Regions from separate parts of the Paenibacillus sp. JJ1683 genome, predicted to be linked through region 1. Evidence: riboswitches for the same ligand, from Rfam matches in the RefSeq annotation. Region 1 holds a riboswitch; each other region holds the start of a gene.
What was found. A riboswitch is a leader RNA that binds a small molecule or an ion and turns the genes downstream of it on or off. The one in region 1 is predicted to bind glycine.
Positions count from the first base shown of each region.

Region 2: another riboswitch for glycine. It lies ahead of sdaAB (L-serine ammonia-lyase, iron-sulfur-dependent subunit beta); the one in region 1 lies ahead of ACUC6J_RS18930 (alanine/glycine:cation symporter family protein).
Region 3: another riboswitch for glycine. It lies ahead of gcvT (glycine cleavage system aminomethyltransferase GcvT); the one in region 1 lies ahead of ACUC6J_RS18930 (alanine/glycine:cation symporter family protein).

Region 1 is NZ_CM129820.1:4,419,172-4,429,219, reverse strand. It holds gene ACUC6J_RS18940 (LacI family DNA-binding transcriptional regulator) at 1-407, opposite strand, end outside; gene ACUC6J_RS18935 (glycoside hydrolase family 1 protein) at 619-2,076, shown strand; glycine riboswitch at 2,245-2,329, shown strand; glycine riboswitch at 2,341-2,435, shown strand; gene ACUC6J_RS18930 (alanine/glycine:cation symporter family protein) at 2,594-4,012, shown strand; gene ACUC6J_RS18925 (sensor histidine kinase) at 4,138-4,758, opposite strand; gene ACUC6J_RS18920 (LytR/AlgR family response regulator transcription factor) at 5,157-5,903, opposite strand; gene ACUC6J_RS18915 (radical SAM protein) at 6,678-8,006, shown strand; gene ACUC6J_RS18910 (hypothetical protein) at 8,000-8,647, shown strand; gene ACUC6J_RS18905 (ATP-binding cassette domain-containing protein) at 8,894-10,048, shown strand, end outside.
Region 2 is NZ_CM129820.1:463,257-473,304, reverse strand. It holds gene ACUC6J_RS02090 (DUF6359 domain-containing protein) at 1-562, opposite strand, end outside; glycine riboswitch at 777-891, shown strand; gene sdaAB (L-serine ammonia-lyase, iron-sulfur-dependent subunit beta) at 1,103-1,792, shown strand; gene sdaAA (L-serine ammonia-lyase, iron-sulfur-dependent, subunit alpha) at 1,782-2,681, shown strand; gene ACUC6J_RS02075 (Ig-like domain-containing protein) at 2,764-5,100, opposite strand; gene ACUC6J_RS02070 (serine hydrolase domain-containing protein) at 5,273-6,433, opposite strand; gene ACUC6J_RS02065 (pyridoxamine 5'-phosphate oxidase family protein) at 6,597-7,058, opposite strand; gene ACUC6J_RS02060 (non-oxidative hydroxyarylic acid decarboxylases subunit D) at 7,130-7,354, opposite strand; gene ACUC6J_RS02055 (non-oxidative hydroxyarylic acid decarboxylases subunit C) at 7,396-8,814, opposite strand; gene ACUC6J_RS02050 (flavin prenyltransferase UbiX) at 8,843-9,433, opposite strand; gene ACUC6J_RS02045 (LysR family transcriptional regulator) at 9,595-10,048, shown strand, end outside.
Region 3 is NZ_CM129820.1:4,242,848-4,252,895, forward strand. It holds gene ACUC6J_RS18125 (DUF454 family protein) at 1-1,859, opposite strand, end outside; gene ACUC6J_RS18130 (mannitol-1-phosphate 5-dehydrogenase) at 2,071-3,216, opposite strand; gene ACUC6J_RS18135 (PTS sugar transporter subunit IIA) at 3,213-3,647, opposite strand; gene ACUC6J_RS18140 (BglG family transcription antiterminator) at 3,644-5,728, opposite strand; gene ACUC6J_RS18145 (PTS mannitol transporter subunit IICB) at 5,811-7,289, opposite strand; gene gcvH (glycine cleavage system protein GcvH) at 7,716-8,114, opposite strand; glycine riboswitch at 8,510-8,609, shown strand; glycine riboswitch at 8,610-8,706, shown strand; gene gcvT (glycine cleavage system aminomethyltransferase GcvT) at 8,786-9,886, shown strand; gene gcvPA (aminomethyl-transferring glycine dehydrogenase subunit GcvPA) at 10,010-10,048, shown strand, end outside.

The DNA.
Region 1 (10,048 bases):
TATTTACAATAGGTACTCAAAAAATCAGTGTCATTCACGCAGGAAATGATGACCAGCGCATCAACTCTTTTTCTTTTTAAATCCTCGAAAGCTTGAAGCTCTTTCTTTTTGTCTTCTCCCGAAGTATAAATAATGGTTTGGAATTCATATTGGCCTGCGATTTCCACAAAGCTGTCCAGAAATGCCAGCACAATTTCATTGATAGTTGAAGTGATGATACCAATCTGAAGCGTCTGACCCTTGGATAGAGAGATCGCATTCCGATTAGGAACATAATCCAATTCCTGCATTATTTTTAAAATTTTAGCTCTGGTTTCTTGGCTTACATGGGGGGACTGATTTAACACTCTGGATACCGTAGCTTTGGAAAAGCCCGCCAGTTTTGCAATTTGATCAAGATTCGACATGATGCTTCTCCTCACCTGAGAAAAAAATACTTGACATGAAACGCGTTACAACAATTAGGATGCTTTATGAGGGCATTACGTCTATTTTAAAGCATCTGTCGATGCATTTCAAAGAAGAACGGTTACCGTTAGTTATGGATTCGTATTGCAGCACCTGACGGGTTATTGACTAAAGTGAAAACATTAAATTAAGGAAAGAGGTTTTCATACCATGACGAAGACGCTAAAAGGATTTCCGAAAAACTTCCTCTGGGGCGGGGCAACTGCAGCCAACCAATTGGAAGGTGCTTTTGACGTAGATGGAAAAGGTCTGTCCAGCGCAGACATGATAGCCTATGTACCTAAATCAGAACGTAAGAACGATCATGCTATAGAAATTTCGTCCGAACGACTGGAGGACATCTTGGCAGGGAAGGTAAACGCCCGTTTTCCAAAGCGTGAAGGTGTGGACTTTTACCACCACTACAAAGAAGATATTGCCTTGTTTGCAGAAATGGGCTTTAAAGTATTTCGGATGTCCATCCACTGGTCGCGGATTTTCCCGAATGGATATGATGCCGAGCCGAATGAAGCAGGATTGCAATTCTACGACAATGTATTCGATGAGCTGCGCAAGTATGGTATTGAGCCTTTGGTAACACTGTCGCATTATGAAACACCGCTAGGTCTGACACAGAAGTATAATGGCTGGTTGGGACGCGAAGTCGTGGATCATTACGTAAAATATGCCGAAACGGTATTTACACGCTATAAGGATAAAGTAAAATACTGGCTGACCTTTAACGAAATTAATGTCATGACTATGAGCCCGTTTACAGGCGGCGGTGTGGTTATTGACCGTGTAGAAAACAAGCAACAAGCGATATATCAAGCATTGCACCATCAATTTGTAGCAAGTGCATTGGCGACCAAACGGGGACATGAGATCATTCCGGGCGCTCAGATCGGCTGTATGCTGGCCCGCATTGAAAGCTACCCACATACGTGTAACCCAGAAGATATCCTGAAAGCACAGCATGAAAATCAAATGAACCTGTTCTTTACGGATGTGCATGCTCGTGGGGAATATCCCAACTATATGAACCGCTATTTTGAAGAAAATAATATTGTGATCCAGACAGAACCCGGCGATGCCGAAATTTTGAAAAATAACACGGTCGATTTTATCTCATTTAGTTACTATATGACCTTGACCGTATCGGCAGGGCCAGAAGGCGAAAAGGCAGCAGGGAACCTGATAGGCGGTGTGAAAAATCCGTATCTGCAGTCTTCCGACTGGGGATGGCAGATCGATCCGATCGGCCTGCGTGTTACACTGAATACGTTTTATGATCGCTATCAAAAGCCACTGTTCATCGTGGAAAATGGCTTGGGTGCGTATGATAAGGTAGAAGAAGACGGCTCTGTGCATGACACGTATCGCATTGATTACTTGCGTCAGCATATTGCCCAAATGAAGGAAGCGATTGCTGACGGTGTTGATCTGATTGGTTACACCAGTTGGGGACCTATCGACCTTGTGAGCATGTCTACGTCCGAAATGTCCAAGCGCTACGGATTTATTTACGTTGATCTGGATGATGACGGTAACGGAACGCTTCAACGCTCCAAAAAGGACTCATTTAACTGGTATAAAAATGTGATAGCAACCAACGGTGAAGAACTGTAATTCCATATCGTTTTGGCGGGTACAGCAGAGAAAATCCTCAGGATGCAATCTGCTGTACCCGCTTTTTGTATAGACACTCTATTGATTCTTTCAGAGGGCTTCACAAATTTTTCACTTGTAATAAGCTGAAATTTTTCTGTATAATGAATAAAAATTTCATATGTCTGGTTGATGTTTGCGGGAGATGGAATGAAAGTTCCAACCGAAGGGGCAAAACTCTCAGGTGCTTAGGCTGATTTACAGCAACGAGCAGGGACCGTAAACGGACAGAACTCTGGAGAGACCCTTAATTGGGCGCCGAAGGTGCACCGCAGATCACATCTGCTTAAACTCTCAGGCAAAAGGACAGAGACGCGAATAACCTGTGACAGGGATAGCCCTAGGCTTTTTATAAGCTTTTAGAGGTGAAATCCTGCACAAGATGGTTGTATTTTTTCGTGCCTTTAACCTCTCCAGGAGTCGAATCAACAGATTTGACTCTTTTTTGTTTTCTACTATGCTGGAGGAGCGGGTTGAAATGAATTTGGTACATGTGTTAGAAACGATTAGCAGTTGGATATGGGGGGCGCCTCTCATCATCCTTGTTATGGGAACGGGGTTATGGCTGACCATACGTCTAAAAATGTTGCAGGTATTCCGCCTGCCCCTGGCGATCAAGCTCATCGGTAAGGCCCCGAATGAAGGTAGCGGGGATGTGAGTAGTTTTGCGGCTTTGAGTACGGCATTGGCGGCTACCGTCGGTACAGGAAGTATTGTCGGTGTAGCAACAGCCATTAAGCTGGGCGGGCCGGGTGCCTTGTTCTGGATGGTCGTTGCAGCCTTCTTTGGGATGGCGACGAAATATGCGGAAGGTGTACTTGCGGTAAAATACCGGGTGAAGGATCGGAATGGACAATTTTCCGGCGGCCCGATGTATTATATTGAAAAAGGCCTGGGACGCCGTTTTAAACCGTTGGCGATGCTGTTTGCTTTTTCAGGGATGCTGGTAGCGTTGTTCGGAATTGGAACATTCCCTCAGGTCAAGGCGATTGTATCTTCGACTGAAAACAGTTTTGGCGTTCCGCCGATTGTAACGGCGCTGACAATTGCTGTCCTTACAGGTCTTGTGACCATTGGTGGACTCAAAAGCATTGCCAAGGTATCGACGAAGGTCGTTCCTTTTAAAACAGGCCTGTATGTATTAATTTGTATCATTGTACTGATTCGATTTGCTGACCAACTTCCTGCCGCAATTGCGCTTGTGCTTCATTCGGCATTTTCAACTACATCGGCAACCGGCGGATTTGCAGGAGCTACGATTATGCTGGCCATGCGCAGTGGGGTAGCCAGAGGTATTTTTGCCAACGAAGCTGGATTGGGGAGCGCACCGATTGCAGCCGCAGCTGCCAAAACCAAATGGCCTGCGGAACAAGGGCTGATTTCCATGACGGGTGTGTTTATTGATACGATGGTTATTTGTGTGATGACCGGGTTGACGTTACTGGTTAGCGGGGTGTGGAGCGGGCCTACCGATGCAGGCTTGATGACTCAGCAAGCCTTTTCCAGTGCATTTCCGCTGGGAGCAGAGCTGCTCACCATCATCCTGATTATGTTCGCATTCACCACCATGCTCGGCTGGAACTATTACGGGGAACGCTGTGTTGAATACTTGCTTGGGGTTAAGTGGATCAAGCCTTATCGTTATTTGTTCATTGTACTGGTTGGCGGGGGCGCGTTCATTAAACTGGATGCGATTTGGCTGCTGGCAGATATTTTTAACGCCATGATGGCTTTTCCGAACCTGATTGCACTGCTCGGCTTGTCGGGAATTGTTGTTGCAGAAACCCGGACTTATATGAATTCTTTGTATCCTAATAAGAACAAGGGTATTCTTGCTGGTGCCAATGTAGGGGCGGCTATCCAAGTAGAAGAAAAGGGACAAACGGTAAATTCATAAATACTAAAAGGGAGTATTCTCAGCCATCACAGGCTTGAGGGTACTCCTTTTTTTAGGTTATAAGACTGGTGATTACCGACATTTTATTTATTCTGAATATCTCTTAATCCATAACGTTTACGAACCTAAGAGTTATTACATGGGAGCATAATCGTAATTTGAAAATGCGAATCCGTAATAGTTGTATTTAAATAACCACCATATTTCTTTATCACTTGCTGGATGTTAAGTAATCCATACCCATGTTTTTTTAAAGGGGGATTGTATGTTTTGGTTGAGAATGCTGTATTGAGATAATTACTTTTTGAATTGCGAACATAAATCCATAGGGCAATATTATCGGTGAAAATTTCCAAATGAATTGAATGCTCTTTCTTTCTAGGAAGCTGCATTACAGCTTCAATAGCATTATCGAAAACATTACCTAAGACAATACATAGATCATGACTTCCAATACTAATATTTGCCGGGTTAATATGGATTTGATGGAAGAAAGCTATCCCACTTTTATTAGCGATGCTGAAAGTATGATTTACTAAAGCATCAATAACGAGATGTCCTGTTGTTATATGAAGTTTTGGTGAGTCTATATTTTTTAGAGTTTGGTTGATGTGATTAACACCCTCTTCCGTCCTCTGTTCTTGTAAACAAGCACGGACAAAAATTAACTGTTTTTTGAAATCATGAATACTTCGTTTGATATCACTAAGAGATCGAGTTGTTTCTTTATAACGTTTTTCTTGCATCAGCATTTGCTTTTGAAAAAAGCATGAGAGGTTTGACTTTTCTATCAACTTGTCCGTTAGAAAGACAATAATCACGTTCATTCCAAGAATACTGATGATTGACATTATAAAGAATAAATTATGTTTCATAAAAGAAAATAAACCGTAATGTATGAGCAAGTTAAACGATGTTCCTATTAATATTACAAAATAATACACAATCCCTATCTTGTATTTCCTTCCTTTTTTAAAATAATGAACTACTAGTACTGTAATAAGTATGAAGTGTAAAGAGGCGAAAAGTAAAAAAAGGTTAACTATTGGATTGGAAAAATGACTTTGCTTTGTTGTGCTAAATAAAAATAAAGAGTAATTAGAAAACGAGGTGACATTAATGTAAACGCAATGATTCAAAAAACTCACCCTTCCTGAAAACGAGAAATTATAAAACGAGCATACGCCTCACGAAGTGATTTAGCGTGAGAACGACCTACAGGGAATTCTTGTTCGTTTGACATAATAACAGAAGTAGCTGAAAACTTACGTATATGAACTAAATTCACAATTATTGACCTATGTATAAACACAAACGGATATTTTAATTGTTCATAAACCGCTTTCAACGTTCCGGAAATAAAATAGTTGTGTGAATCCGTTGCAATACAAAGTTCATTATGGATGTAATTGTTTTCACCTTTTGAGATGACTATGATCTCAGAGTGTCTCAATACAAGATGCTCAGTTTTATTTTTCACAGACAGAAAGTGGGATACTGAAGAACGCATATAATGACATAGTTTATTTATTTTTTCTACAAAGAGTTTATAAGTAAGGGGTTTAAGTAAATATTGAAATGCTTGTACTTCAAAACTTTCTAGCATGTATTCTGGATAGTTAGTTAGAAATATGATTTGAACTTCTCGGTCAGGAAAAAGGCGAATAAGTTTTGCAGTTTCAATTCCCGATAATTCCCTCATTTCAATATCTAACAAGATAATATGAAAGGGGTATCGCTCTTGTGAACTGTAAGATTTGATTAGATCTTCCCCAGATAAAAAGAATTGTAGATTAAAATCTAAGGATTCACTTACTGACATACACATGAAAAAGTGTTGTAAAATTTTATGCATTGCGGGATCATCGTCACAAACAGCAACTTGAAACAAATAGACCACCTCAAATATGTTATATAAATCCAGTATATTGTAAAAAAAGTCTATTCGAAGTGATGTTTTACATATGAAAAAAATTACCATCAGGTTATGGAATTTTTGTTAGTAAAAGTTCAAATGCATACTTATACTGTGGAGAGGACGTAGCCCAGGCGAGGAATGGATACGTTCTTCTTTATTGCTTAGAAACCTTATTTTCAGCCTTTATAAAAGTATTCAGTTAAGGCTCTACTGGTTCAGTTCGCGTCACGATAACGGCAGGAACAAGCGGTTGCACGCTCCTAGTACTTTTAATCTTTGTTGCTGTCTCAAGCAGTCTAATCCTTTACTTTCTTTGGACATATAAACAAAGAATTAACAAGTAACGTACTTTGCCATTAAAGAAATATAGGTAACAAAAATATTAATCTCACATGAAGCTGACATATTTGGTTGTTGAGATGGACTTTTTTGCATTTCAGGATACAAGCTTATTTTTTCTTTTTGCTTTATGCTACATTAAAAGCCGAGAAGGAAAAGCTATCTAGTATAGATATTGTCCAGAGAGAATAAAGTATATGAATAAACTATGAAGGTGTAGGATGGCTTTTAAATTCAGTCCGGTTTCGGATGATGGACATCTATTCTTGGTGGCTAGTGTGCACTGCGAGAATGCAATTACAACTCAGAATGAGCGTACATTTTATTTTTAAAACTTATGTGAATTTTGTCACTAGTTAATCGATTCATAATTACATAGGGACCGCATCCATTCTAAGGAGGGCTAAAATGAAAGCTTCGCAATATAACTTTATTTTTAATGACATTATTGAAAATACCGATAAAACGGTACTTTATAATTCTCGAACAGGTGCATTGGCAGTTCTTGAACCGGAGTACTATAAACAGTTTTGTGAACTTACAAACAATGGATTGGCAATAAATAATGATACTTATCTTGAAAATCTTATCGAATGTGGCTATATCGTAGAAGATAATATGAATGAAAAAGCATATGTAAAGGTAAACCTCTTAAAAAATCGGTTTGAATCTTCTAATTTAATGCTAACAATTGCCCCTACAATGGCCTGCAATTTTAGATGTGTATACTGTTTTGAGAAAGACCAATATCATAACAAAACTATGAGTCAAGAAACAGCTCAAAGTATAGTCAATTTTGTTAAAACAAATGCTAGTAAACTTGACACTCTTAATGTTACATGGTATGGCGGTGAACCCTTGATTGCAATGAAGCAGATAGTTAGGATATCGGAAGATTTTTTGGAAATATGTAAAGAAAACAATATACAATATACGGCCAGTGTCATTACAAACGGCTATCTTTTAAATAAAGAAAAAGTTCAAACGTTAATATCATGTGGAGTAAATGATATTCAAGTCACTGTTGACGGTCCTAAAGAAGTACATGATCTTAGACGCCCTTTAGTAAGTGGAAGAGGGACATTTGATGTCATAATGAATAACCTCAAGCAAATTAAAGGGATGATTAAGATATTTATGAGAATAAATACTGACCAAGACAACTGGTTGAATTTACATGAAATCGTAGGATTCTTAAAGGAAAATTCTTTATTGGAAAATGTAATACCTTATCTAGGATTAGTTACGCCGACGAATGGAAAGTATGAGGGAACTAAGTGCTTGACAGACGAGATGTATTCAAAATTTAATTTAAAATTTATGTCGGAAAATGATATCCCAATTAGTTATATTTATCCTGCACCTAAAGGTAATTATTGTTCTGCGGACAAATATAATAGTTTCGTTATTGATCCTCTTGGTCATTTATATAAATGTTGGAGCGATATTGGAATTATTGAGCAGTGTGTTGGAAATATAAATGAAGATACATCAGTGAAATGGAATACTGAGCTTCTTGGTTGTTATTTATTATATGATCCTACTGAAGATGAAAAATGTTCAGACTGTAAGTACTTACCTGTGTGTTTAGGAGGATGTCCTCACAATAGAATGGCAGACTTTAACATATGTGAGCAATATCGTTATAATTTGCAGGAGTATATTACCGAGTGCACGAAAGTATTACTGGCTGGACAATTAACGGGAAATAAGAAGGAGGTTTCTGAATCATGTTAATGCTAAAAAAAATGTGTATTGTTTTATGTGGTTTCTTACTTATGGGGATGCCATTAGGTGCTTCAAGTAATGCAGCTTCAAATGATGTTAAGAATATCAATCTAACGGCTATAAATTGTAATGTCACCGTTACAAAAACTTCAGCAAGTGATTTTAGTTATGAGTATAACAAATCCTTGTATACTGTCACTTCTACATTAAGTGGATCTACAATTTACATCACAGTAAAGGGGAAAGGCTCAGCTAACGGCATTTCCGACAGAGTTAATATTTTAATTCCTGATAAAAGTTATGAAAAAATAACGGTAGAAAGTACAAAGTCTGGAGTTTCACTTCCAGAGCTAAATACTAATCTTGATATCACAGGTGTAGATGGTTCCTCAATGTCAGTTCGGGTGCCTGTAGGATACTCAAAAGCCATTAGTTATGACAATACAAAAGGTTCAGGTTCCTTAACTTTTAGTAAAGGAGCTTCGGATTACACAGTTACAGTTAAGACGACTGCAAGTGCATTAAGTGTTCCTGCGGGATGGCCATTGTTTAGACCAAACTTAACATATAACTATATAAATGGTGCAGGTAAAGCAAAGATAAATATCACGCTTGAAAACAGTGCATTTTCTATTGCAGCTCAAAAGTGATAAGTAGCATATAGTTTTTAAACTGTATGTTATTTATATAAATTAAATTTTAAGGAGGGAAAAACTATGGACGTATTGGTAAAAAGTGCTGTACAAGTAAGTGCACATTGTCCTTTCCACGGTTCAAGTGGCTGCACTCTTTCTTGTTCCTACAAGATGTAGCTTAAGAGAAGTAACATTACTTAGCGAGATGCTGTTTTTAGCATCTCGCTAAGATTTACCTAATATGAAACATAGGTGATGAATATGATAGTCCTAGAATACTTGAAAAAATACCTTTCAAAAACGCGCAAGTATGTATTTTTTTACATTGTTGTTACTTCAGTATTGTGGATTATAGGAATTATTGTTCCTTACATCACAGGCATATATATTGATTATTTAGTATCAAAAAGTAATATAAGTATCATTTTATATTTTGTACTGTTACTGGGGATTATAAATATAGTAAACATTCTCATACAATATTTAACTGCCCTTTTCTCTACGAAATTGAATAATTTATTATTATACGAAATCTGCAATGATATCTATCAAAAGATATTCAAAACTAAACTGTCGGTCTTCAAAGATAAGGATAATGCATACTTAGTTGACCAAATTAATAATGATTCATCCACAGTAGTTGACTTTTTTTCAAATAATATTTCCAACTTAGTATTGCAAGTAATCACAATAATTATCAGTGGTATTATTGTTTTAAAAGCTGATGTACTACTATGCGTTATAATTTTCTCGCTTATTCCTTTTTATATATTTACATATGTGGTTTTTAGAAAAAAATTGTATAAAGCAAATCTGAAATACAAAAAAGAAGCAAATGAATACTACTCTAAAAAAGTCGAACAAATTAACAAATTGGTTTTTATAAAGAAGAATGTACTCTTTAATGAAATGAATGAGCGGCTAAATAAAGCATTTAATTCATTATTTAGAGTTGCGACTTCACAAGTAAAAACTAATTATATTTTCTCCAATCTAAATCAATTTATATTGATCATCTGCTATATATTTGTAATCGGAATTGGAGGTCATAAAGTTGTAATTGGCCAAATGAGTATAGGGCAGTTCACCATAATTAACACGTACCTTTCAATGATCATCTCGTCAACTTCATATTTATTAAGCTTAGCAAGTTCATACCAAGAGACGAAAGTATCGATAGAACGGTTAAATGACGTTATGAACTCTGAAAATGATATTTATGGTAGTACAACACTTGAAGATTTAGAGAAAATAAGTATTAAACAATTAGGTGTTAAATATTCCGAGGAAAGCGTATTTAGAGACTTTTCTTATGATTTTTTTAAGGGGGGAATTTACGGGATTTGTGGTCACAATGGTTCAGGCAAAACAACATTACTTAATACTCTGATAGGTCTTTATAGTGATCTTTACACA
Region 2 (10,048 bases), 1.8 Mb from region 1:
GCGTATTATCGAACAGCACCTTTTTGCCTTTTCCATCCGGCAGTGTAGTACCGGGTTGACCCGGGTTGCCAGGTTCAGGTTCGCCAGGTTCACCTGGTTCCCCCGGCTCGCTTCCACTCACCAGTTCCACAGCGCTTGGACTTTTTACTCCACCAAAATTATTGTAGGCACCAAGCGTACCTGTCACGCGAATTTTGCTGCCGACCAGTTCAGGATAACCTGTTAACCCAAATTGCCCTCTGTACGCAGATGTCAGCTGCACATCCAATAGATTAGACGTGCTACGTTCATTGGCCTGGTCGGCAATCAGTACGTTAAAATCATTCGCAAACGGAGCAGAAAAATTAGCTGTTTTCGATCCGGTAGCATGTCCGACGATGTAGCCTTCCACCGTCACTGTACCTCCACTGCCTTGGCGCTGAAGTGCTTCGTCTACTGTCAATGCTCCCTCTGCCTTGACCTGACCGAATGGAACGAGGATCCCAATCAACAGCGATACGATCGCTGCTAGATGCAGCACCCCTTTCAAGCGTGAACCTGTGAACCGCAAGCCTTTTACCATACGTCAATATCCCTCCTATAATTCCATAAATGTACTTGTCCTCTATCAGATTAGCTGTCAATCTTCTAATTCCTTCCTGATTTCATCCATAATTATGTAAATTTTAATCTTTTTTATCGGAAACTCGCCTGTTTATGTAAAAATTGAAACCTGCGATTGACACCGAGCACGGCATACATTACGCTAAGAAAGATATGTAGAACGGTATACGCGAATGAAGATGACGGGAGAGTCTGTCCAGGGGCTTACACGCTGGCGGCACCGAAGGAGCAAGACGTCAGCACCCGGCTGGCGGATAATCTCTCAGGTCCATGTATCGTCATCTGACGCAACTCTGGAGAGAGCGCAAGCCACCCAAGGGGTAAGGCGGTAAGGACACCGCACGAAACTCTCAGGTAACGAGGACAGAGATAAGGGAAACTCCCTTATCCTGTCCTTTTTTGCGCTCACATTGTACGTCAGCATTAGGAACCGTCATAGCTGCGCACAAACGCGGAAATACCATATACTATGGTACTAGAACATACAGGGGGCCACACCATGCGTTTCAAAGATGTATTTTCCATTATCGGTCCGGCCATGACCGGACCTTCCAGTTCACACACTGCAGGCGCGGTGCGGCTTGCACGCGTTGCCCGTCACTGGCTCGGGATGCAGCCGGACCGTGCCCGCATGACACTGTACGGCTCCTTCGCCGACACCTACAAAGGACACGGTACAGACCTAGCACTCATCGCAGGCCTGCTCAATTACGATACAGACGACCACCGAATTCCAGATGCCGAGCAATGGGCGGAGCAGGCTGGAATGGCCGTGGAGTTTGCCGTCAGCGGACTACCCGCGCCCCATCCAAATACCGTCCGTTTTGAACTGTGGAAGGGTGAGGATCAGCGCACACTGCTGGGCTCCTCCATCGGCGGCGGCAGCATCCATGTCCAGCAGCTCAACGAATTCCGAGTCAACCTGACCGGGGAGCTGGCTACGTTGGTGCTTCTTCACTCGGATAAGCCCGGCACATTAGGTGCGGTGACTTCAGCACTCGGCGCTGCCGACATTAACATTGCCTATATGCATGTGGATCGCAAAGGCCGAGATGGTGAAGCACTTACCGCCATCGAAACGGACAGTCCTCCTACGGCTGAACTGATCGCAAAACTACGATCCTTACCACATATGTACGAAATTAAAATGATTAATTTGAAAAAAGGAGCTGAATCTGATGCGATTTAGCCATCTGCATGAAATCAGCGCCATATGCGCGGAGGAATCCACCACGATTGGCCGCCTGATGATTCAAGAGCAGGTACAAGAGACGAATACAACGGAAGAAGAAATCTTCCGCCAAATGTCTGATTATTATGAAGTCATGAAGGAGGCCGTTCATCGTGGTCAGACACAAGACACCGTATCCCGCAGTGGATTAACAGGCGGCGACGGCAAGCGTCTGGCCGAGTATCTGCGGACAGGGGAAACCTGCTCCGGCGACGCCTCCGCACTCGCCATGGCTTATGCGCTCTCCGTGTCGGAGGTTAATGCGTCCATGGGGCGTATTGTGGCTACGCCCACTGCTGGCTCTTGTGGAGTCATCCCCGGTGTGTTCATTAGTGCGCAGGAGCGGTTCGGCTGGGATGATGAGCATATGGTGCACGGCTTGTTCGCAGCCGGAGCCATTGGCTACGTCATCGCCAATAATTCCTTCATTTCCGGCGCGGAGGGAGGCTGTCAGGCTGAGATTGGCTCAGCCATCGGGATGGCCGCTGGCGCGATGGTCGAGCTACGCGGCGGCACACCTGAGCAGGCCGTTCACGCCGTAGGCCTAGCGCTCAAGAACACGCTCGGTCTAATTTGCGACCCCGTCGCCGGACTCGTCGAGATTCCATGCATCGTGCGCAACGGACTGGGAGCCGTGACCGCACTTGCCGCAGCGGATATGGCTTTGGCAGGCGTGCGCAGCGCCATCCCGTCTGACGAAGTCATTGACGTAATGCTTGAAGTCGGCAGCGCAATGCCATCAAAGCACCGCGAGACCGCCAAAGGCGGCTTGGCCCAGACACCCACTGGCAAGCGTTTGACCGAATCACTGACACGCAACACACGGGCCAAGAAGCATAAGTCGTAGCTTCTAAGCTTTAAAAAATAAAAGAGCAAGCATGTCGTCTCTAGACGTATGCTTGCTCTTTTTCTTTTCAGTCGATTACAGATTACTGAACGGTCACCTGTACCTTCGTCATTTTACCTGCATATTTCACGGTAATTACAGCTTTGCCCTTGCCCTGTGCTTTAATGTTACCGTCTTTGACCGTCGCAACAATAATTCTGGATGAGGACCAGACAGCCGGCTTGGAAACATCTTTTTCCGACTCATCCTTATACGTGGCTGTAGCTGTAACCTTAGCCAACTGCCCTGCCTTCAAAGTCAAGGCGACTTCGTCCGTTTGTAAGTATTTAAGCGTATCAACATCAACAGGCACGCTGATCACTTTCCCACCGAACTTCGCCTGAATGTTAGCTTTACCGTAGCTGACCGCGGTAACCTGACCCTTTTTGACGGTGGCTACCTTATAATTGGAGGTTTTCCATTCAGCTTGAGTTGTAACATCCTTTTCTTTACCATCACTGGATTTAACCACAATCGCAATCGTTTTTTGATCCCCGGATTTCAGTGATAATGCAATGGCATCCGCTTCAATCTTTTGCGCTACGTCTACTTCTACCGTAAATGTAATGGTTTGCTTGCCATATGAAGCAGTGATCGTTGCCTTACCGCTAGCATTCGCTTTGATCAAACCCTCGCTAACTTCAACTACTTTTACATTGCTAGTAGTCCAAGTGGCGTCCTTGGTTACGTCTGTTTTTGTACCGCCACTCTTAACGCCTGTTACTTTCAGTTGCTTCGTTTCCTGAGCGCCGAGTGCAATTACGCGCGAGTCTGTTTCCAGACGATCTACAAGGCCCACTTGTACGTTTATCGTCAGTTTTTTGCCGTTATAGGTCGCTGTAATAACCGCTTTACCGGCTGCTTTACCCGTAATCGTTCCTTTGGACACAGAAGCAATATCTTCCGCGCTTGAAGCCCACTCCGCATCCTGTGTTACGTCTTCCTTGCGCCCATCCGCATAAGTAGCCGTCAGAGTCGCAGTATAATCCTCATTAATATCAATCGTCGCCGTTTTGGAGGACAAAGACAGATCACCAGGTACATTTACAGATACCGTAGCTGTGGCTGTTTTGCCGCCATAAGAAGCTGTGATCGTAGCCTCACCTGTTTTATAACCTGTGACTTCCCCCGCGCTGACAAAAGCGATATCTTCATTGCTGGACTTCCACTCTGCCTTACTTGTGATATCTTCTTCCGTACCTGTCACGTACGTTGCAGTCAGCTTGAGCTTCTTGGATTCCTTGGCGTTCAAGCTCAGCTTGTCCTCGCTCAAATCCAGAAATCTAGAGGTTTCGACATCTGTCTTGATCGAAACTGTCTTATCTCCATACTTAGCAGTCACTGTAGCTGAACCCGCTCCAATGGCCATAATGGTTCCTTTATTCACTGTTGCAATTTTTTCATCGCTTGATGTCCAAGTAGCTTTATCTGTGATATCTGTTACCGTTCCATCCGGGTACACAGCAGATACCTGTATTTTTTTTGATCCATCCAAACGGAGAAAAATGTTGGTTTCGCTGGCTTTCAGCTTATTCGTCTGATCCACATCCACCGCAATCGTAGCGGACATCGTGCCATATTTACCTATAATTGTCGCCTTCCCTGTGCTATAGCCGGTAATAGTGCCTTTCAGAACATCTGCCACGGCTGTATTGCTGGAGCTCCACTCGGCAGACTCTGTAACATCCTGAGTCGATCCATCTGGGAACATGGCTGTCAATTTAACCTTCTCCGTATCTTTCAACAAAAGAGAAACCTCTGATGTACTGGCATCCAGCCGTTTAACCTGCTCCACCTGTACAGCAATCGTTACGTTCTGTTGTCCATAAACAGCCTTAATATTAGCTGAACCTGCTCCCTGAGCAGTAACTAATCCGTTGACTACAGTCGCTACCTTCTGATTATCCGAAGTCCAGGCCGCATCACCTGAAACCTGAGCTGTTGTATTATCACTGTAAGTCGCTGTCAGATCAATCTGTCCTGTACCGCTTGAACGCAAGTTCAGGCTTTGTACATTGGATGTCAGCGCCTTAACCTTTTTCGTTACATGTACCTGAACTGACTGTACCTTCTCCTTATAGGTCGCAATCACAGTGGCTTCCCCTTCAGCTTTGGCTGAAACTGTACCATTATACACTGTAGCAATAGATGTATTATCACTTTTCCAATCTGTGCTGACGGTTACATTCGAGGTTGTCCCATCGCTATAAACAGCCGTTGCCGTCAACGCAGCTGTATCCCCCTGTTGCAAAGTTACCTCGTTAGACGAAAGGACGATCTTGGAAAGCACTGCTTCTGCTGCAGATGCAAACCCTGCATATGATGTAAAACTTGAAATCAGGATGACCAACGCCAGAAAACCGGACCATCTATTCTTCAAAATCTAATTCCCTCCCATTTCAAAGCTAAAAATTAAGGATTTCGTAAAATCCCTACACCTACGTTTTATGTCGTCATATGGAAAAGAATAGTTTAGACTTTAAAGAAAATTTGGTCCTTATTAACTAGAATCGGTATTACCAAAGATCAAATCGTTAAATATACCCTCACTTTTACAAGCAGCTATAAGCTGCTGCACGAATTCTCAAATGGTGGTACTCTTCCATATTGGGATCGAGCTGATGCATATAAACGACAGAGAACTTTTCGCTCGGATCTATAGAAACCCAAGTGCCTGCCATTCCCGTCCAGCCAAATTCTCCAATCGAGCTGTTTGCATGCCCAGCTGCTTTATCCATTAACGTACGCACGCCCAGTCCATAGCCATAACCTGTATGGTATGAATTGGTGAAATCCGTTAGTTGGGCTGTACTCAGATGATTTGAGCGCATTAAATCAATGGTTTTTCTCCCCAATAGCTCCACACCGTTTATCGTGCCGCCATTTGACATCATTTGTGAAAAGGTGAGGTAATCCTTGACTGTCGAATATAAACCTGCGCCCCCACCTTCATATATAGCATCTGGCTGATGATATTCATCCAGGAAACCTTCAATTTTTTTAAGTTTTCCGGCGTCTGTCCGTTGATACATGGAGGCCATCCGCGATTCAATATCTCCACAATAACGGTAACCTGTGTTGTTCATTCCAAGTGGATCAAAAATTTCATCCTTCAAAAATTGTCCTACCGATTTACCCGAAATGACTTCAATAAGACCTGCAACAAGATCGTGTCCATACCCGTATAACCAACGTGTTCCCGGTTCAAATGCGAGTGGAACTTTAGAAAGCGCTTTAATTTCTGTACGCAGGTCATATTTTCCTTGCTTTTCCTTTAAAGCTGTAATGACCTTGTGCATAGCTTTTCCTGTTTCTGAAAACTCGGAAGCATAAGGAAGCCCCGCACTCATATTGAATATATGCTTAATTAAAATAGGGTTATCCGCCTTATCCATGTAGGTGTACCCGTTAGGAGCAGTTTTGAATACATACGAATCACGATACTCAGGTAAATATTCATACAAAGGCTCATTCAATAAAAATTGTCCGCGTTCGTACAGCATAAGGGCAGCTGCGCATACAACAACCTTTGTCATGGAAAACAGGCGATACACGGTATCTTCAGTAATCGGTTTCCTAGTTTCCACATCAGCATATCCATGATAACCTTCATACAACACTTGACCATTTTGTGCAATGGCACAACCACACCCTGCCGGTCCATTCGCTAAGAATTGTTGCAATAGCTGATCTACCTTGTCAAAACGAGACATATTCATCCCTCCTATTTTTCTTCAAAAGAAACAAGCTTCCCCTACGCTCTACTTTCCTGTTCCAATAAGCTTAACCTGATTCCATGTAAACGCTTTTTCCCCTGCATTTATTTTAACGCTAAACTGGGCAATTACAAAGATGATTTGTCAACATCAGATAGGTTTATACCAACAACTCTGCCACCGTCTCTTTCCAGCGATTGATCACCGATTCCGGTTCCTTGAGACGAACCGTGACACCTGTCAAAATATCCGCATATTGGGCTGAATCTTCTCTGGCTGCAAAAACATGAGCAGCAAATCGCTCACGTACATGCTTGGCCCCGGGCAAAACAGGCAGATGTTCCAGCGACAATCGCACATAATGCGCCTTTCCCCCGGTGAACACCGCAAGCGTTGCCTTCCCAGTACGGATCATGTTGCCTGTCGTGGTCGTACCCGGCCATAGGGCCAGACGCAAATTCCCCTCGTCCAGCGCTACAACCTCGCCCACACTAATCATCGCTATGTGCGGCCACTGATCTTCTGTAACCGTCAACAGCATCATTGCTTCTTGTTGCTTGTGCTCCAACTCCTTGCCGTTCAGCAGCGTGAACAGCTCCTTACCGATCCTTGGCGTCTGCATGAAGTATAATCCCCTTTACATTTGGCCTATAACTTCAAAATACCATAATTTACGGCTACTTACGAACGACCCTATATCCGCTCTGGAATAGGAGGAACATGAGCAGCATCCGGAATATCTTGGGGGTTTACCTTGAACGCCGATTTATACTTTGCTGGATCAGTAATGCTATCCGGTTCTGAGGTTCGCCATGTGAACAGGCATACAGGGCACAACAAAACCTCCCAGGCACCTTTAACCGGCGAATGGGAAACGACTTCTGAACGATTGGACTCACAACGGGGACAAATATGCATCTGTCAGCACTCCTTTAATCTTTCTTTGTTTTTAAAAATATTTAGCGAAGCATTTGACTCAACTTTTTCTCCCATTCCGCTACACCCAGCGGGGAATCGAGCGGCTGCGAGTAATGGCCTCTAATATCCGGTGCTACAGGTGTCGTCGCATCCAGTATCATTTTGTGCGTCATACCTGCCGGATCAGAGCCGGGGTCAAGCGGTAAAATAGACAAGCCAGGAACAATGACAGCATCATGCTTTGGATGAAGCTTGGTGGATAAAGCCCACATGACTTGCGGCAGATTGAACGGATCGACCTTCTCATCCACCACAATCACCAGCTTGCAATACCCCAATCCATGCGGAGTCGTTAACGCACGCATTCCCACAGCCTTCGCAAAGCCGCCATACCGGGTTTTCGTGGAAATAATAGCGACCAGCCCATGCGTATACATGGCATTAACAGCTACGATTTCATTAGGAAAAGCATCCTTAAGCTGCTGAAACAACGGTACACTTGTATTCACACCGATCATATAATCCGTTTCCGTCCAAGGCATCCCGATGTACAGATGCTCAAAGATAGGCTGTTTGCGGTGATATACACGATTAATCTGAATGACTGGCATCGCGCGACCGCCGGAATAGTGACCTGTGAATTCACCGAATGGACCTTCATACTCACGTTCACCTGCTAACACTTCGCCTTCCAAAATGACCTCGGCTCCCCAAGGCAGATCCAGATCTGCATCCTTCGCTTTGACCACACGATAAGACTCGCCCTGAATGGCGCCCGCCATCTCATATTCGGATTGATCGTACAGCAGCGGCGTAGAAGCTGCCGTTGTAATCACAGGCTCACATCCGAGGGCAATAGCCACCTTCAGATTTTCGCCACGCTCCTCAGCCTGACGGATATGGATCGCAATATCATGCTGTGGTACAGGCTGGATGCCCAAACGGTTCTTGCCTTTCACCTGCATCCGGTATAAGCCGACATTTTGCTTACCGTAGGTGTCCGGGTCATCCAGATCGCGTGAAATTAGAATTGCTTTATCCAAATAAAACCCTCCGTCCCCCTGATTCAAACGAAACAACGGCAAAATATCAAACAAATTAATATTCTCCGTAATCTCGACTTCATGAAAAGGAGCGGCTTCTTCCCGCTTCACGGGCACCGGAAATTGTTCATAGCGTCTGGCAAATTCAAAAAACTGCTCCTTGAGCGGCGTATTTTTGGGCATTCCCATCATGAGGGCATGATTGGGCCAGGAGCCCATCACATTCATTGCAATACGAGCATCCGTATATCCATAGATGTTGTTGAAAAAGAGAGCAGGCGTCTTATCTCCAAGATTGTTTAATGCTCTGTTAGCTGCTGCGAGGTCCGGCTCCGGCTTTACCTCATCGCTGATCGTGAGTAATTGTCCCTCCTTTTCCAAGGTGTGTAGAAAATCGCGAAAGTCTTTATAAGCCATCATTCATTCTCCTTCGTCTTTCGATTTCTCAATTCTGGTGCAGCCTGGAGTCATTCTGCTTCATCCCATCCCAGCGTTTGGCTGCGGTTGTGACAATACCGAACTGATCCAATGCGCGAAAAACAATATGATCCACTAATTCCTCAATACTTGCAGGATGATTATAAAAGGCAGGCATCGGCGGCAGGATCATCACGCCCATACGTGACAGCTCCAGCATATTTTCCAGATGGATACTGCTTAATGGTGTTTCTCTGGTCATGAGCAGCAGCTTCTTTCGCTCCTTCAGTATCACATCCGCTGATCGGGTAAGCAGGTTGTCCGCCATACCGATACGAATAGAGGCAAGAGTCTTCATACTGCAAGGAGCGACGACCATACCATCTACCCGGAAGGAGCCGCTAGAAATACGTGCGGCCTGATCCTTATACGAGTAGACTGCATCCGCCATTGCCTCCACTTCCTTCACCGTGTAGCCTGTCTCATAGGGAATGTTGGCAATAGCCCACGGGGATAGCACCAGATGGCTTTGGACTCCAGCCTCCCGTAATTGTTGCAATATACGGATACCAAAGATTGACCCTGTCGCTCCCGATATTCCTACAATGATTTTCTTCATATGTCCCCTTCTTCCATCCCATCGTTTTATGTTCACCCATGCATTACTGTCAAAAATTATACGCCCGTTCCCTGCACACGAAAAATATATATAATATATGTAATGCATACTTTAAAAGTATTCAAATCGAAGCGTTGTTTAGAAATGAGGAGGAATCCCCAATGGACTTGAAGCATCTGCATTACTTTTGCGTCATCGTGGAGGAAGGGCAAATCACCAAGGCCGCCAGAACGCTCAACATGGCCCAACCTCCACTGAGTCAACAACTCAAAAATATGGAGGACGAGCTTGGTGTAAAGCTGATTTACCGTGAAGGAAAGAAGTGGGAAGTTACCGAGGCCGGATATACATTGTATACACGCGCCAAACGATTATTGGCTGAAATGGAGGACACCTGTAGAGAAATTGGGGAGTTTGAAAACAGAGTAATCGGCACACTTGCCATAGGCACGTCATCCGCCTGTATGTCTCTGATTACTGAACAGCTCAGTCACTTTCATCAGGTTTATCCAGAGGTATACGTTAAAATAGGACACGGAGACACACATCATCTGGAAGAGCTGCTGCATCAAAATAAAGTTGATCTGGCCCTGCTGCTGCTTCCGGTAGACGACA
Region 3 (10,048 bases), 180 kb from region 1:
AGCAACGCTCTGGCCAGTGCTAGACGTTGACGCTGTCCTCCTGACAGATTCGCACCCTGCTCCTCTATCTCTGCTTCCAATCCCCCTTCGGAGAGAATAAAATCATACAGTTTCACTTGCCGCAACGCCTCCAGCATTTGTCGCTCATCCGCGTGCTCATTGCCCATTCTCAAATTTGCTTCTACGGTGCCTTTAAAAATATAGCTGTTAAAACCGATCCAGGTCATACGACGCATGCGGCTTTCTTCCGATATGAAGGTCAGTTCGGTTCCTCCGATCGTTAGGCTTCCTTGATAACCCTCATGATGTCCAACGATCAATCCGGCTACCGTACTTTTACCTGAGCCTGATTCTCCAACAATGGAAACGAAGCTGCCTTGAGGAATGTCCATGGTTATATTACGCAAGGTATCTCTTTCGTCGTAAGCAAAATTTACCCGTTCCAATCGAATATCTGTAGCTTCTATGCTTTGTTGTCCTTGTACAAGATCCTCTGTACTCAACATTTCGAATATTTTGTCACTTGCTGCCATTCCGTTCATGGCAATATGAAAGTAGGAACCGAGCAGACGCAGCGGGATGAAAAACTCTGCCGACAGCAACACAATGATGAGCGCTCCCGCCAAGCCAATGTGACCCGAAGAATATTCGCTAACCGCGACCAGCACACCTGCGGCGGCACCACCAAATGCGATAAGATCCATGACAGCTACGGAGTTTAACTGCATGGTCAGGACTTTCATTGTCATTTTGCGAAAATCCTCAGCCGCTGTGTTCATTTCCTGATGTTTATTCTGGTCTGTCCCATAAATTTTGAGCGTAGTCAGACCTTGTACATTTTCCAAAAAGCTGTGGCCCAAATTGACGTAGCTGCCCCAATATTTCCGAAACAGCTTTTTAGCCATCCGCATAATAACAATAATGGACACTGGAATTAAGGGAACGCAGATCAATAGAATGATAGCCGCTTTGAAGCTGACAAAAGAGAGGGTGATGAACAACGTTACAGGTGCAAGCAGACTATAAAATAGCTGAGGCATGTATCTACCAAAATAGGTTTCAAGCTGCTCCACCCCTTCTACAGCAACCTGAATAACCCCTGAGGTGGAGGTATGATCCGTATAAGAGGGTCCCAGCTTTAACAGCTTGCTGTAAATCTGCGAGCGCAGCGTTTTTTTAGCATTTATTGAAGCCCGATAGGACAGCATACTGGCTGCATAATTACTCAGGAAGCGAACGGCAATGGCAGCAATAACAATGACTGTCATGGATAGAATTAGCTGGCGAGTTACTTGTCCTTCCCATGCTTGCTGCATCACAAAGGCCATAGACAAAACGGCGGCTATACTCCCTAAAAGACCGATCCACTGTACGAGCACACCCAAGATGATATATTTTCGGGAATGCTCCACCAGGCCTAGTAGACGACTGTCGACCATTTTAGACCTTTTTTTCGGAGTAGGGACGGCTTCAGATGAAGACGGAGTTTCCGCCTTACCTTCCCTCACAGTTCCGACTCGAAATATAAAATAATAGTATTTAAAAAGGATGACCAAGACGATGAGCGCCTTGCCCCACACAATGGGTGTAAAGATAAAGCCTGTAATCAGCATAGCTGACGCTAAGCCCAATGACGTAATTTTTGTAGACAGCTTCAACGACCTGGTTTGTACAAAACTCTCCAGATACTTATGATACAAAGTTGTATTCGAAAACCACTGATGAATCCTTTCAGACCCCCGCATAAAGAAAAAGGTTGCCAGCAGCAGAAACGGTGTAGTCGGCAACAACGGCACCACTACGCCAATCACTCCAAGTGCCAAAAATAAAAACCCTAAGGTAATATAAATCGGTTTCACTGTAATCCCCCTAATATATATACTGTTAATGATATTTTATAGATAATGATAATCATTATCAATATATAATAATTTAGTCAGGTTGTTATGTGATGTAAATCACGCATATAAAAATCCTCTTGAAGTTCAACTCTACAGAACACTTTTGTGCTCATATAGATGTTTTGTCTTCAAGAGGATAATCGAAATAAGTGCGTGTTATTACGTTGTTTTATGAACTTATAATATCATATTGCTCCAATACCTGCCGATGTAACGGGTCATCTGCAGGTATGGACGTATAACGTGTCAGCGCTTCACTCACCCCTTGGCTCCGAATCACCTGCTGAAGCTCAACCGCTTCGGGGTCTTCTGTAATATCAAATTTACAGGCGGCAGCCATTCCCAACGCCAGATGATCGGTCGGAATACCATACTCCTGCGCTTGCAGCGCGGGACGTACAAGACGGTCATTGGGAGACAGCTTGCGCAGCGGTGAACGTCCGACCCGAGTAACCTCGTCTGTCAGATTAGGATTGCGGAAGCGATCCAAAATCTTAGCGATGTACTTCTTATGCTCCCCTTGATTCAAACCGAAGCGCTTCACAAGCACCGCTCCTGTTTCCTCCAGCGCCCCGTGTATGGAGTCCACCACCTTGGTATCCTTCATGGCTTCCTGGATCGTGGCATAACCTGCGACATAACCAATATAGGCTGCCACGCAATGGCCCGTATTCACCGTGAACAGCTTGCGTTCAATGTAAGGCTCCAGATCCTGCACGTAAAGAATGCCTTCAATCTCTTGATGATCAGGAGCCATTTGCGAGCGATCCACAACCCACTCGTAAAAAGGCTCTACCTGCACATGCAACGGGTCCTCATGATGCTGAATCGGCACAATCCGGTCTACAGCGGCATTGGGAAAATAAACTGAAACCTCTGCCTTGGCACGAGTCGCCTCATCCAGTAGCGCAAAAACATGCTCTTTCAGTTGGGCGCTGCCTCCAATTGCATTTTCGCAAGCAATCACATGCAGCGGGCCTGCCCCTCGCTCTACCCGCCGTGCTATGCCCTCGGCAATACCTGCTGCAATATGCCTGAGGATGCTAACTCCTACCGCGGTCGTTACCAGATCAGCATGGTCTACCGCGTCTGCTACAGCCGATGCATCTCTGCCGTCAATCGCGGTTACATTCGTAACTGTCTCCGTATCCTTCGTATCATTCGCCAACTCTACCGTATACTGCTTGCGGCGGCGTAACTCAGATACAAGGGTCTCGTTGACATCTGAAAAGACAACCTCATAGCCTGCACGCGACAAAATCAGCCCAATAAAGCCACGACCGATATTTCCTGCTCCAAAGTGAACGGCTCTCATAACTCCAGCTCACTTTCGAACAGATCTATAATTTCCTGTGCGGTCACCGCGTTGCGAAGTTTGTCCATATTCTCTTCCTCCGCACATACCACAGCGATACTCGTCAAAATCTCCATATGATCGCCGCCTTGGGCTGCAATACCGATCACCATGTATGCTTTTTCTTCCCCGAAATCTACGCCTTGCGGGAACTGAACGATGGAGATGCCAGTGGATTGAACAAGCGTCTTGGATTCCTTGGTACCATGTGGAATAGCCAGCCCGTTCCCAATATAGGTGGATACGATCTCCTCGCGTTCAAGCATCTTGTCAATATACTCACTTGTAATATGTCCTGCATCCAGCAGAATTTGTCCTGCCATACGAATCGCCTCATATTTGTCTTTGGCGGTTGCGTTCATTTTTATTTTGTCTATCGTCATAATACTCACGTTAGATTCCTCCCTGTCCCTAATTTACTGTGAAAAAATTCAGCCAGCTCACTCGATATATAATTGGCAATCTGATCCCTGCTACCGTGTTCCAGTAGCGTAATCATGTCTTCCTGCAACAGTAATGCACTAATCTCGCTCAATACCTCCAAGCTTTCTTTCGGCAACTCACGAGGTCCCAACATCAGCAGAACGCATTCTACCTGCTCATCTACATCCGCCAGCAGCGGCTCAGCCAGCCTATACAAGGTCAGCGAAGGCTGGCGAACATAGGGACTGCGCGTATGAATCAAAGCAACGGAGGTATCAGAAATCACCTGACTCCCTTGACGCTCTCTTTCTACAAGTTGTTCAGCAACAACAGAAGGCTCTGTGACATTTCCCCGCACTGCCTCCAACATGCAGATAGCCTCTATAGTGGCTGACATATCCATCCCTCGATTTTCCAGCGGGTATACTTGAAATTGCTGTACAATGTGTACAATCTCCTCAAGGCTTTTCCGTAGACCGGTAAGCCACTCCATGCCCTGGCCGGGCTGAACAGCCTGTTCCTGAGGATGGTCATTGAGTTGATTGAGTGTAATATGCTGGATAAAATGACGCAGACGGTCACTCTCCTCTTGCGTCAGTAGCGGGCTGATTTTGAGATATCGATCCGGTTCAAGCGGCAGCTCCACTGTCGAAATGATCAGATCATAATCCTCCTTGGGAATTCGCGTCGCCTCGTACCATGAGGACCTATCCACGATTTTGATCTGTGGCAGCTCCTTGGCCAGTCTGGTTGCCAGAAGTCTGGAAGATCCAATCCCGCTCGTGCAGACTACGATCGCCCGCACCTCCCGTTGCAACTGTCTCAGCCGCTCCAGCGAAGCGCCAAAATGCATGACCAGAAATCCGATCTCTTCATCTGGTACTTCCATTTCTGTCATATCCGCCGCAGCCTTTTTGACCGAGTCGAACAAGCTGCCGTAATCCTTGCGGATTTGCTGAAGGAGAGGGTTGCGGATGGACTTTCCTTCCCTCAAACGTTTGAGTACCGGAGCCATATGGGCTATCAGTCCTTCACGCAAAACGCGGTCCTCTGCAAGTGGTGTGCCTGTCTCTGTCTCCACACGACGAATCAACTCATGAACCAACTCCAGCAGTACAAGATCATCCAGTGGCAGCAACCGGGTGGAATGATCCTCAGCATCACGGAACAGCAACCTGAAATAACTTCGTTCCTGGTCTGGAAAGTCAATAGCCAGCGCCGCCGACAACTCTGCGCATATGCGTTCTACCATAGCTGTGCGCAGCATGATATTCTCCTCCGAATCTGTCTTCGAATACGGGAGGGAGGCACGATGATCTACAACGTACCCGAGTCGTAGACGTGCCAGTGACACGCAAATTTGAATCAGCAACTCCATATATTTGCTTTCCACCATGTTTTTCAGCCATTGATCATGAGGCTGCCAGAGGGCGTTCTCCACGGTTAGCAAGTTCTCCCTGCCAATCATCTCCAGCAACTTTTCAGTGACACGTGTCACCGGACGAAGCTCCTCACGACCGGAAAACAGAGCCGATTCATCCAAATATTCGAGAGCCAGCTCAGAAATCGCCCGTCTTTTGTCTATCTCCCGTCCTGTAATCTCGACACCGTATCCCCGTCTGCGCACTAGCACGAGCCCTCGATCTGCAATCCAGCCTCGTAATTCGTCCAGATCATGACTGACCGTAGTTACTGTGACTTTCAAATCCGATGCCAGCGCCAGTAACTTGATCGGCTCCTGTGTATCCAGCAGCATGCACAGCACTACAATCTTTCTCTCCTCAGCCGAGTAATCGTCTGACTTCGTTTGCAGCAACTGCTCCCGTAGACTTGCAAGCTGATTCGGGTCGGCATCCACATAGATACCGATCCCTGATTTTTTCTCCAGCTTTACCTCATGAGCCGCCAACCAGCACTCGACTGCGCCAAGTTCCCGATGGACCGTCCTTGTGCTGACATTAATCTTCTCGGCAATTTCCCCGGCTGTAACCTCATGGGGCTGCTCCAAAAGATACTCCACGATGTCAGATTGTCGTTTCGTAATATTCATAAGCGCATACCGTTCCTTCCCAAGCTCTATTCCCTTTTAGCAGGAAATACAAACTGTACACAGACGGCTGACTTTATAGGGATTAAGAGTCGGATTTCAGACGGTCAACCAGCGCTTCGTATTCAGGGCTTTTCAGAAAATTGTCAATGGAAATGTGCTCAGCATTCGGGGCTACCGTTTTAGCCCGGTCTGTTAATGTTTTTTGCGTAATGACAATGTCCGCATCCTGTGGAATTTCACTGATTGCCGTATTCGTTACCGTAACGCCCACGCCCGCCTGTTTCATTTTTTTGCGTAAAATTGAAGCTCCCATGGCACTTGAACCCATACCTGCATCACAGGAAAAGACAATTTTGTTCACTTCGGATTTATCCTTGAGCATTCGATCTGCGGCAATCTCAGCAGCACGATCAGATGCGTGGTTATCTTCCATTACAGTGGCGTTAGCACTTGCACCCTTGCTTTGATTTTTCATATCTTTCAGGCGGGATGCAGCTTCCTCCAGCCCCTCTTCCTTTTGCTTACCTGTCTTGAGCAATACTGCGGCAACAGCAAAGGATACGACTGCAGCAGCGATCACACCGCTCAGCATCGGCAAATATCCGCCTTTTGGTGTCATCAGGAAATAAGCAATGATACTGCCTGGTGAAGGAGCAGCAACCAGTCCGGCACCTGTCAACATGAAACAGAAGGTTCCCACAACGCCCCCTGCTATAGCAGCGAGAATTAGAATCGGCTTCATCAAAATGTAAGGGAAATAAATTTCATGAATCCCGCCGAAAAAATGAATGATAACTGCACCAGGAGCAGACGACTTCGCAGAGCCTTTACCGAACAGGCAATAGGCCAGCAAAATGCCGAGCCCCGGCCCAGGATTGGATTCAAGCATGAACAAAACGGATTTTCCTGTTCTTGCAGCTTCCTCCAACGCAATCGGACTCAATACTCCGTGATTCAGTGCGTTGTTGAGAAATAATACTTTTCCGGGCTCAATAATGAGGTTGACAAGCGGCAAGAGCCCTGCATTTACGAGAAACTGTACCCCTGCCGACAATACTTGGCTGATGGTTTGAACGACCGGGCCAATCCCCACATGAGCGAGCAGTGCTAGAATGGCACCGATAATCCCGGCCGAGAAATTATTGACCAGCATTTCAAAACCTGATTTGACTTTGCCTTCAATGGCCTTATCGAACTTCTTCAAGATCCATGCAGCCAGCGGGCCAGCTACCATTGCGCCCAGGAACATCGGGATATCGGCCCCCACAATGACACCCATCGTCATAATGGCACCGATCACACCTCCGCGCTGTCCGTGAATCATCGTGCCTCCTGTATAACCAATCAACAGCGGCAGCAAATAATTTTTCATCGGATCAACCAGTTGTGCAAAACCCTCGTTTGGGAACCACCCGGTCGGAATAAAAAGGGCCGTGATTAATCCCCATGCGATAAAGGCTCCCATATTGGGCATTACCATACCGCTGAGAAAACGGCCAAAACGCTGTACGGCGACACGAGCGCCACCGTTTGAACTGGACTTTGTGTCCACTGTGCTCATATTCATATCCTCCTTGTGAGTAAATAGCATCACTACCTTTTCTTAAAATTCATACTAAATGACAGCGCTATCTTCATCAACGAAATGAAAACGTACTTTCGTCATGAACGTTGATGACAAGATTTAAATTTAAAATAACGGACAACGTATTATACCTGCATAATTCTTCTTAATATGACCGATAACAATAGAAATTAGTCGAAAAAACAGTGCTGTAAATCTGCACCTTATGTAGAGGAGCTCACCTCTAAATCTAATAAATCGACGTAATTACGTCTTCTAAGAGACAACAAAAAAATAGCCGCCATGTCAGATCATAGCGACTATTTTATACACAAAACGAGCGGACTAACGATGCTTTTATTCAATTCAATATCCATATAAAAATTTAGAATAAAGCGCTAATATTCCATCTTATATTGCTCATTATTGTTCATCCGAAATCAACTGCTCGTACTGATCCGCAGACAGCAGCTTGCTCAGAGCTTCCTCGACATCATTGCCCATCTCTACTTCAATCATCCAACCCTTTTCATAGGGAGATTCATTCACCAGCTCAGGTGTGCTTTCCAGAGCTTCATTTACTTTCAATACGGTTCCCGCCACCGGAGCAAAAAGGTCGGATACGGTCTTCACCGATTCAATTGTACCAATCTCTGCCCCCTGTTCAATCGTTGCTCCCGCCCCAGGTAATTCCACAAAAACAATATCACCCAGTTGATGCTGTGCAAAGTCTGTAATGCCGATCCTCAACGTCCCGTCTGCTGTGCGCTGAACCCACTCATGTTCGTCTGTATACCAAAGTTCCCGTTTCACTTCACTCATCCTGCTTTCGCCTCACTTCCACATGAATAAAATGCTTTTAATCACCTGTATTAGACAGGTTAAGATTATGACAACATGAACACTCATGTCAATAATACTAACAAAAATACTTCATGTTATCTCATATAGCATAGAATATTAAAAAATGATAACTTGTAACAAACGCTTACATATCCTTATTTATACATTAAATGTTTTTTGGATTGTTTTATATGACATTTTTATTGACATTTTGAATGAATTTGCGTATTAATGGGTTATAGCAAATGCTTTTGGAAATACCCCGACAACTGCAAACGCGGATGAACGCGGAGGGAGAGACTACCCAAAAGATTCGCATAGCTGTTGTCGTATCTGAGACAGTTGTGCACGCGAACTCGGATCAAGTTGTTACCTGCAAAACTGGGTAACCTACCGTTGATCCAAAAGGTAGCGCCGAAGGAGTAAACTTGCATTGCAGGTGAATCTCTCAGGCAAAAGGACCTCTGCCGGACGCATCTCTGGAGAGCATTCGCGATTAGAGCGGATCACCCAAGGGGAAACCTGGTTCACACCGGGGTAACTTTCTGGTATCAAGGACAGAGCTGAAAGAAGAGTATGGACTGCCGTCTATACGTTTCTTTCAGCCTGTCTTTTTTGTTTAGCCGATTACACTGGATAGGAGTGAAAAAATGTCTAATTTGCGAAGAACACCATTATTTTCGTCTTACGGGACGCAGCCCGGGGTTCGTTGTATTGACTTTGGCGGGTGGGAGCTTCCCGTTCAGTTTAGCGGCATCCAAAAAGAGCATGAGGCCGTCCGGCAATGCGCGGGTTTATTCGATGTCTCGCACATGGGCGAGTTTTTGGTTGAGGGCAAAGAAGCCGAGGCTTTTTTGCAATGGGTAACCACGAATGATGTCAGCCAGTTGGAACCGGGCCAGGCACAATATTCACTCCTGTGTTACCCCGATGGAGGCGTAGTGGATGACTTGCTTGTATACTGCAAAGGACCAGAGCGCTACATGCTCGTTGTGAATGCCTCCAACATCGACAAAGATTGGGATTGGCTCATGCGCCACGTACCTGCATCGGTTCATCTGGAGAATGTGTCTGATGCGATCGCATTGCTGGCATTACAAGGACCGGAAGCAGCACATATTGCCGCAGCCGTGACAGATGCAGATATTACGAATCTGGCATCTTTCCGATTCCATGAGAACGTGCAATTGTTCGGAGCAAAAGCACTCGTCTCCCGAACCGGATATACCGGGGAAGACGGTTTTGAATTTTATATACCTGCTGAGGAAGCACCCGCCGTGTGGAATGGTTTGCTTCGTTGCGGTGAATCGTATGGGCTAATTCCCGCTGGGCTTGGTGCTCGCGATACACTGCGGTTTGAGGCACGGCTGCCGCTGTACGGACAGGAGTTATCTGCCACCATTTCACCGCTTGAGGCTGGTTTAGGTTTCTTCGTCAAGCTGAATAAAGGAGATTTTATCGGCAGAGAAGCACTGCAACACCAGAAAGAACAAGGAATTCCTCGCAAGTTGATCGGGCTGGAAATGATTGACCGCGGTATCCCGCGCGCTCATTATCCAGTCTTCGCGGAAGGCCAACACATTGGTGAGGTCACAACGGGGACTCAATCGCCCACCTTGAAGCGTAATTTGGGGCTAGCCTTGGTGGACAGTCGTTTTAGCACCCTATCTACACCGTTAGAGGTCGAAATTCGAGGTAAACGCCTGCGTGCGGAAGTGGTCCCAGCCCCCTTTTATAAACGGTCACGCTGATCTTAATCCTCTTCACTCTAAAAAAGCGATCATGTCAGATACGAAATTCTGGATTTTCCAACTACGATTATGTATTAGCTAATTTACTATCTAAATTTTGCTTTTCGAAAGGAGCCAGAACTTATGAAGCAGCATCGCTATCTCCCCATGACCGAACAAGAT